One region of the Microbacterium sp. GQ128 genome, then DNA from elsewhere that is predicted to be linked to it. Evidence: predicted binding sites of a transcription regulator. Region 1 holds the regulator's gene; the other holds the start of a gene.
The links. Region 1 encodes HrcA, which represses chaperone genes, less so after heat shock. Its sites were predicted from a motif close to TTNGCACTCGNNNNNNNCGAGTGCNAA; they were not measured.
Positions count from the first base shown of each region.

Region 2: groL (chaperonin GroEL) is a predicted target of HrcA. The motif match lies at 1,720-1,746, and genes of this name have one in related genera.

Region 1 is NZ_JCAXDY010000001.1:268,248-272,453, reverse strand. Features, by position in the region: gene AC6CHX_RS01295 (16S rRNA (uracil(1498)-N(3))-methyltransferase) at 1-205, opposite strand, end outside; gene dnaJ (molecular chaperone DnaJ) at 208-1,323, opposite strand; gene hrcA (heat-inducible transcriptional repressor HrcA) at 1,361-2,392, opposite strand; gene AC6CHX_RS01280 (carboxylesterase/lipase family protein) at 2,496-3,914, shown strand; gene hemW (radical SAM family heme chaperone HemW) at 3,934-4,206, opposite strand, start outside.
Region 2 is NZ_JCAXDY010000007.1:34,246-38,451, forward strand. Features, by position in the region: gene groL (chaperonin GroEL) at 64-1,683, opposite strand; gene AC6CHX_RS18935 (LytR C-terminal domain-containing protein) at 1,807-2,385, opposite strand; gene AC6CHX_RS18940 (DUF3263 domain-containing protein) at 2,473-2,730, opposite strand; gene AC6CHX_RS18945 (DUF2332 family protein) at 2,740-3,732, opposite strand; gene msrB (peptide-methionine (R)-S-oxide reductase MsrB) at 3,804-4,206, shown strand, end outside; gene AC6CHX_RS18955 (nitroreductase family protein) at 4,205-4,206, shown strand, end outside.

The DNA of each region.
Region 1 (4,206 bases):
CGGAGATGCGCACCTCGACACGGGTCGGAGAGACCTCTTCGGCCGCACCGGTCAGCCACACACCCGCGCCGTCGCCGACCGTGACCGCTTCGCCGACGCGCAGCCGCCGCACGACGGCCGCATGCTTCGCCTCCGCGCCCGTCAGCGACACGAGATCGCCGACTCCGGCACCCGCCGAGGACTCCACGAGGAAGTGCAGTGCCATGATCAGTGGCTGCGGAAACGGTCGCGGAGCTTCGAGAAGAGCCCGGGCTGGAACTGCGCGAGCTGCGGATCCGGTGCCTTGGTCTTCTTCGCGAAGTCCTCGATCAGCGCGCGCTGCGCGGAGTCGAGCTTGGTCGGTGTCAGCACCTGCACGCCCACGCGGAGGTCTCCGCGCTGGGTGCCGCGGAGCGGGGTGATGCCCCTCCCCTTGATGGTCAGGACGTCCCCGGACTGCACGCCGGAACGGATCTCGAGATCGACCTCGCCGTCGAGTCCCTGGATCGTGGTCTCGGTGCCGAGGATCGCGTCGGTCATCGACACCTCGAGCGTGGCCAGCAGGTCGTCGCCCTCCCGGCTGAAGGCGGGGTGGGCGTTGACCGTGACCTCGACGTAGAGGTCGCCGTTGGGGCCGCCCGCCTTGCCGACCTCTCCCGAGCCGGGCAGTTGGAGGCGCAGACCGGTCTCGACGCCGGCTGGGATGTCGAGCGAGACCGTGCGACGCGAACGCACGCGACCCTGGCCGCCGCAGGTGCCGCACGGGAACGGGATGGTGGTGCCGTAGCCCTCGCAGGTGCCGCAGGGCTGGGAGGTGACGACGTTGCCGAGCAGGCTGCGCACCTGGCGCTGCACATGACCGGAGCCGCCGCAGATGTCGCAGGTGACCGGGGAGGTCCCCTCCTGGCAGCAGGAGCCGTTGCACGTCTCGCACAGCACCGCGGTGTCGACGTCGATGTCGCGGTGCGCACCGAACACGACGTCGCCGAGGTCGAGCGTGACACGGACGAGCGCGTCCTGGCCGCGCTCCCTGCGCGAGCGGGGTCGCGCCCCGCGACCGCCGCCCTGGGACGCGCCGAAGAACGTCTCGAAGATGTCGCCGAAACCGCCGAATCCGCCGAAGTTGCCGGCAGCGCCGTCTCCCCCGCCCATGTCATAGCGGCGCCGTGACTCGTCGTCGCTCAGCACGTCGTACGCGTGCGTGACGAGCTTGAACTTCTCCGCCGCATCCTCACCGGGATTCACGTCCGGGTGCAGCTGTCGCGCGAGGCGTCGATACGCCTTCTTGATCTCGTCGGTGGAAGCGTCTCGGGACACCCCGAGAACCTCATAGTGGTCCGCCACAATCGCCTTTCTGCGTGTGTCTTCCGGCGCGACCGCGTCAGCGGCCGGCCTCGTCTTCGTCGAGCATCCGCGACAGGTAGCGGGCGACGGCCCGCGCCGCAGCGAGGTTGCTCGGGTAGTCCATCCGCGTCGGCCCCATCACGCCGACGCGCGCGGTGCCGCTGGGTGCGGCGTAGTTGCTTGCGACGATAGATGCCTCGCCCAGACCGAACGGCGCATTCTCGGTGCCGATGCTGGCGGCGAGCCCGTGCTCGTCGGTCACCATCTCGCTCATCAGCCGCAGCAGCGTCACCTGCTCCTCGATGGCCTCGAGGAGCGGATGGATGCTGCCGCGGAAGTCCTGCTCACGGCGGGCCAGCGTGGCCGCTCCTGCCATCACCAGACGCTCCTGTCGGAACCCGCCGAGCTCATCCATGACGACGCTCGCGATCGCGCGCAGCACGAGGTCTTTCGGAGCGTCTTCCGCGGCCAGCAGGGTCTGGAGCCGGTCGGAGGCCTCGCCGATGCCGTGGCCGGTGATCAAGGCGGCCATGCGTGCACGCAGCACCGCCATCTCGGCCTCGTCGATGGCCTCCGGCAGCAGCGCCACGCGTTGCGACACACCGCCGGCGTCCGTCACCAGCACGATGAGGAGTCGGTTGGGCGCCAGTGCGACCAGCTCGACGTGCGTGACATGAGCCCGCGCGAACGACGGGTACTGCGCGAGCGCGACCTGACCGGTGAGCTGCGTCAGCACCCGCACGGTGCGCACCATCAGATCGTCGAGGTCGGCGGGCTCACCGAGGAACGATTCGATCGCCGAGCGCTGGGCCGACGAGAGCGGCCGCAACTGCGCCAGGTGATTCACGAAGACGCGGTAGCCCTTGTCGGTCGGCACCCGACCGGACGAGGTGTGCGGAGCCGTGATGAGCTCCTCGTCCTCGAGCAGCGCCATGTCGTTGCGGATCGTCGCCGCTGAGACGCCGAAGGAGTGCCGGTCGACGATGGAGCGGCTGCCGACGGGCTCGTGGGTCTCGACGTAGTCCTGCACGATCGCGCGGAGAACCTGGAGTCCTCGCTCTGTGACCATCGCCCTTCCCTTCCGCTGGCACTCGGACGTTCAGAGTGCCAATCCTACCCCGTGCAGCTCCGGATTCTCCGTACCGCGGACACCCGACCCTAGGATGACGCTCATGACCTCCTCGCCTCAGACCACGCTGTCGACCGGCGCCGTGCGCGGTTCCGAAGAGGAGGGGGTCGCCCGTTTCCTCGGCCTCCCCTTTGCCGCACCGCCGTTCGGCGAGAACAGGTTCCGGGCGCCGCAGCCGGCACGCGCGTGGGAGGGCATCCGTGAAGCGACGCAGTTCGGCCCCACTGCTCCGCAGCTCCCCTACGCCGGCGCGATCGGCGAGCTCCTCGGCTCGGTGCGCATCGACGGCGACGACATCCTCACGGCCAACGTCTGGGCGCCGATCGGGGCTTCGGCGGCACCGGTGCTTCTGTGGATCCACGGCGGCGCGCTGGAGCGCGGCACCGCCGCTCTGCCCCTCTACGACGGCACGGTGTTCGCGAAGGCGGGGATCGTCTTCGTCTCGATCAACTACCGTCTGGGATCGGAGGGATTCTCGGTGCTCGAGGATGCGCCGAGGAACCTGGGCCTGCGCGACGCCGCCGCGGGGTTGGCGTGGGTGCATCGCGAGATCTCCGCCTTCGGCGGCGATCCGGCGCAGATCACCGCGATGGGAGAATCCGCCGGCGGGGCGATCGTCGCCGGGCTTCTCGCGCGAGAGGATTCCCGCGCGCTGATCCATCGCGCCATCATCGAATCCGGGCCGCTCGCTGCGCAACCGGTGAAGAAGGCGGGCCGGGTGACCGCGCAGCTCGCGAAGAGACTCGGGGTCCGCGCCGACCGCGCCGCGTTCGCCGAGGTCTCGCCCGAACAGCTGCTCGCTGCCAGGAAGGCGCAGTCCGCCGGATCCTCTCCGCTGGGTGGAGCTCCCGGCTTCCAGTTCGCCATCGACCCGGAGAGCCTGCCCCGCTCTCCGCAGGAGGTGCTCGGCGAGATCGACACACCGATCCTGATCGGCAGCAACACCGACGAGTACCGCCTGTGGTTCCCACCCGAAGCCTTGGCCGGGATCGGCGAGCTGAAGCTGCAGGCCGCGCGGATCCTCTCCCGCATCCCGCGACGTGCGGTGCGGGAGTACCGCTCGGCCTTCCCCGGAGCGAGCACGGGCGAGGTGTTCGGGCAGCTCGTCACGGACATGCTGCTGCGGGCGCCGTTGAGCCGCCTGGCAGCCGCACGGCCGGGTCTCACCCACGTGTACGAGTTCGCGTGGCCGAGCCCGGTTCGCGATCTGCGCGCCGCGCACGCACTGGAGCTCGGGTTCGTGTTCGATCGCCTCACGGACGACGAGACGGTGCGGTTGGCGGGCCCGGGCGCGCCACAGGCGCTCGCGGACGAGATGAACGCGGCCTGGATCGGATTCGTCACGAACGGCGACCCGGGCTGGCCGGTGTACGGCTCCGGCCGACGGACGCGGATCTTCGATGCCACGAGTGCGACGCTGCCACAGCGCCGAACGACGGGGATGGATCTGCTCCCGGGCTGAACCGCCCCCGATCAGGGGATCAGTCGGTGAGCTCCCGCACCACGGCATCCGCGAGAAGTCGACCGCGCAGCGTGAGCTGGACACGGCCCCGGATGGCGGCGGACGGGTCCACGAGCCCATCGGCGATCAGCCCGGCGACGCGACTCCGGTTCGCGGCGGGCACCTCGTCGACCGCGATCCCCTCACGGATGCGGCTCAGCAGCAGGATGCGCTCCAGCGTCCGCGACTCGGCATCCGGCCGCTCCGTTCCTGCTGCGGGCGACTCGGACGCCGCGAGCCGCTGTGTGTACGC
Region 2 (4,206 bases), on a different contig from region 1:
GCGCCTGGCACAACGCAGAACGCCCCCGGCCGGAGCCGGGGGCGTTCTGTCATGAGGGCTGGATCAGAAGTCCATGCCGCCCGACGGGTCACCCATCGGAGCAGCAGCCTTCTCGGGCTTGTCCGCCACGACGACCTCGGTGGTGAGGAAGAGCGCCGCGATCGAGGCTGCGTTCTGCAGCGCCGAGCGGGTCACCTTCGCCGGGTCGATGATGCCCGCACCGAACATGTCGACGTACTCACCCGTGGCCGCGTTGAGGCCCTGGCCCGCGGGGAGCTCGGAGACCTTGTTCGCGACGACGCCCGGCTCGAGACCGGCGTTGAGAGCGATCTGCTTGAGCGGAGCCTCGATCGCCACGCGGACGATGTTCGCACCGGTCGCCTCGTCACCCGTCAGCGTCAGGCCGTCGAGGGCCTTGGTGCCGGACTGGATCAGCGCGACGCCACCGCCGGGGACGATGCCCTCTTCGACGGCTGCCTTCGCGTTGCGGACGGCGTCCTCGATGCGGTGCTTGCGCTCCTTGAGCTCGACCTCGGTGGCCGCGCCCGCCTTGATTACGGCGACGCCACCGGCGAGCTTCGCCAGACGCTCCTGCAGCTTCTCGCGGTCGTAGTCGCTGTCGGTGTTCTCGATCTCACGACGGATCTGCGTGACGCGACCCTCGATCTGGTCGGCCTCACCGGCGCCCTCGACGATCGTGGTCTCGTCCTTCGTGACGATGACCTTGCGCGCACGGCCGAGAAGGTCGAGCGTGGCGTTCTCCAGCTTGAGGCCGACCTCTTCGGTGATGACCTGACCACCGGTGAGGATCGCGATGTCCTGCAGCTGTGCCTTGCGGCGGTCGCCGAAGCCGGGAGCCTTGACGGCGACCGACTTGAAGATGCCCTTGAGCTTGTTCAGCACGAGCGTCGCGAGAGCCTCGCCCTCGACGTCCTCGGCGATGATGACGAGCTCCTTGCCGTCCTGGATCACCTTGTCGACGATCGGCAGCAGGTCCTTGATGTTGGAGACCTTCTGGTTCGCGATGAGGATGTACGGGTCCTCGAAGACCGCCTCCTGGCGCTCCGGGTCCGTGACGAAGTACGGGTTCAGGTAGCCCTTGTCGAAGCGCATGCCCTCGGTGAGCTCGAGCTCGGTGCCGAACGTCTGCGACTCCTCGACGGTGACGACGCCTTCCTTGCCGACCTTGTCGATCGCCTCGGCGATGAGCTCGCCGATGGCCGGGTCTGCAGCGGAGATGGACGCCGTGGCGGCGATCTGCTCCTTGGAGTCGATCTCCTTGGCGCTCGACAGGAGCTCCTCGGTGATCGCAGCGACGGCCTTCTCGATGCCGCGCTTGAGCGAGATGGGGTCGGCGCCGGCTGCGACGTTGCGCAGACCCTCGCGGACCAGAGCCTGTGCGAGGACCGTGGCGGTGGTGGTGCCGTCACCCGCGACGTCGTCGGTCTTCTTCGCGACCTCCTTGACGAGCTCCGCGCCGATCTTCTCGTACGGGTCGTCCAGCTCGATCTCCTTGGCGATGGAGACACCGTCGTTCGTGATCGTGGGAGCGCCCCACTTCTTCTCGAGGACGACGTTGCGACCGCGCGGGCCGAGGGTCACCTTGACCGCGTCGGCGAGGATGTTGAGGCCGCGCTCGAGGCCGCGGCGGGCCTCCTCATCGAAAGCAATGATCTTTGCCATGAGTTTTTTCGTCCCTCCTGGACGTAGACGTTGGGTTTAGCACTCAGAGTATGAGAGTGCTAACGCCATTCTGGCACTCGACACCTTCGAGTGCAAGCCGCTGGAGGAGGGCGCATCCCCGGGTCAGGAGGCGGGCGCCTCGTCGGGCGTCTCGGGTGCCGAGGTCGACCGATCGAGACCGATCACGACGGTGAACTGCTTCTGCCCGTCCTCCGTCTGCCCGGAGTAGTAGTCGCTCTGCTGCACCGCCGCACCGCCGAGGACGTCAGCGAGCCCGACCGCTGCGAGTTCGTCTGCCTCCTCGACGTAGAACACCGTCGTGGTGGCGAAGTCCTGGCTGGAGCTGTCGCCGGCGAACACGTTGTCAGCCGCCCAGCCGTTGTTGATCAGCGTGTCGCGCATCTGCGTATCGAGGCCCTCGTCGGGAGTGCCGTTCAGGATCATCACCGAGATGCTGGGATCGACGATGCCGGTCTCCTGCGGGGTGGGAGCAGCGCTCGGCGCCGCCTCGGGGAACAGAGAGACACGCCCCATGACCACCAGGGATCCGAAGATGCCGGCGATGATGAGGACGAGAGCGGCGACGAACGACCAGAGCAGCACGACCCAGCCGTTCATCCCCGGCGCTTCGGCGCGGTGCGCTCCCACTCGTCCGGACGTACGGGGCGCATCATCGAAGCGATCGCGGAGGGGCTTTGACACCCCTCGATGCTAGCGGCACCTTCCTGTCAATCCGGTTCGCCGCACGAGCGGACCCTCCGGGCCGCTGCGTCGTCGGCTCGAGATGGCTCAGCCGACGAAGCCGGGCAGCCGCGCGGTACGCCGTGCCGCGCGCGAATCGCGGATGCGGCGGAGGCGACGCACCAGCATCGGATCGTACTCGAGCGCGGACTCGGACTCGATCAGTCGTCCGAGCAGCTGGTAGTAGCGTGCCGCGCTCATCCCGAGCTGCGCGCGGATGATCTCTTCCTTCGCCCCGCTGTGGCGCGGCCACGCCACTTCCAGGGCGAGGATCGCGCGATCGCGCTCCGTGAGATCTCCGAGCATGGCTCCAGGTTAGGACGCAACCGCCGCCACTTCGGGTCGCCACTCCCACCATCGCCCGAGCGGATCCGCGGCCGCGCGCACCTGCCCGTCGAGCGCGACCACGAACCCCGGCCACCGATCCGCATCGACCGGCGGATCCCACACGTCTGTGATCGCGGGCGGATCGATCGTGATCCAGCGGGCGTCCGTGCGCGTGATCCTCGCGATCAGCGCGGTCCGCTCCGCCCGGGGGATGTGCACCAGCACCCCGGGAGTGGTGATGACGAGCGTCGCCCCCGGCGGTGCCGCCGCCGCCAGCGCGGCGAGGTGGGTGCCGGCGTCCCCTTCCACCAGAAGAGGAGGGTCGCCGGCGGCGATGTCGAGGGCGGCTTCGATGCGCTCATCGCGCCCCGACTCCTCCGGCCACACGAGACCACGCAGCCACCGACGATCACGCTCGTCGGCGGCATCGAGCGGTGCCAGGTCGATCCCTGCGCGCCACACGACGTCCGGCATCCGAAGCGCGGGAAGCGGACCGGTCACCCGGCTCTCGAGCACGACCGTCGAGACGCCGTCGGCCGGGTCGAGCGCCGCACGCAGCTCCCCGCCCTCAGCGGTGAAGCGATACGAGTACCGATCAGGGTAGAGACACAGTCCCGCCGACGCCCCGATCTCGAGCAGCGCGATCGGCCCCTCGATCTCGGAGAGCACCGGCAGGAGCGCCGCGAGACGGAGCGGCTCGTTCGTCTGCAGCGACCTCCGTGCACACTCGGCGACGACCTCGTCCGCATGTCGGAGCAGGAAGCCACGCCACCGCGCGTACTCGTCGAGCGGAACGCCGAGCATCCGAGTGACGGCGAACACGAGCGGGGGCTGGCGTCTCGTCTCCGGGATCCGGAGCAGGACGCGCCGCACCTCTTCATCCTCGGCGACCCCGGCGGCCCACTCGGCGTAGAGGGCGCTCCGGCCCGGCGCCTCATCACGGGCGAAGCGCGCGTAGCGCTCCTGCACAGCATCGGTCATCCGTCCATTGTGACGCGACGCACCCGAGGCACCGCCACAGGAGGGAGAATGGAGTCGACTGAGGAGGACACATGTCGTACAGCGTGGACAAGACCGAAGACGAATGGCGCCGCGAGCTCGGCGATGAGCAGTACGCCGTGCTGCGTCAGGCCGCGACCGAGCGGGCCTGGACGGGTGAGCTGCTCGACGAGGAGCGCGCCGGCCTCTACACCTGTGGGGCGTGCAACGCGGAGCTGTTCAAGAGCGGCACCAAGTTCGACTCCGGATGCGGCTGGCCGAGCTTCTACGAGTCGATCCGCCCCGATGCGGTCGAGCTCATCGAGGACGACAGCCTGGGCATGGTGCGGACGGAGGTGCGCTGCGCGAACTGCGGCTCGCACCTCGGCCACGTATTCCCCGACGGGTTCGGCACGCCGACCGGAGATCGCTACTGCATGAACTCGATCGCACTGAACTTCACCCCCGACGCCTCGT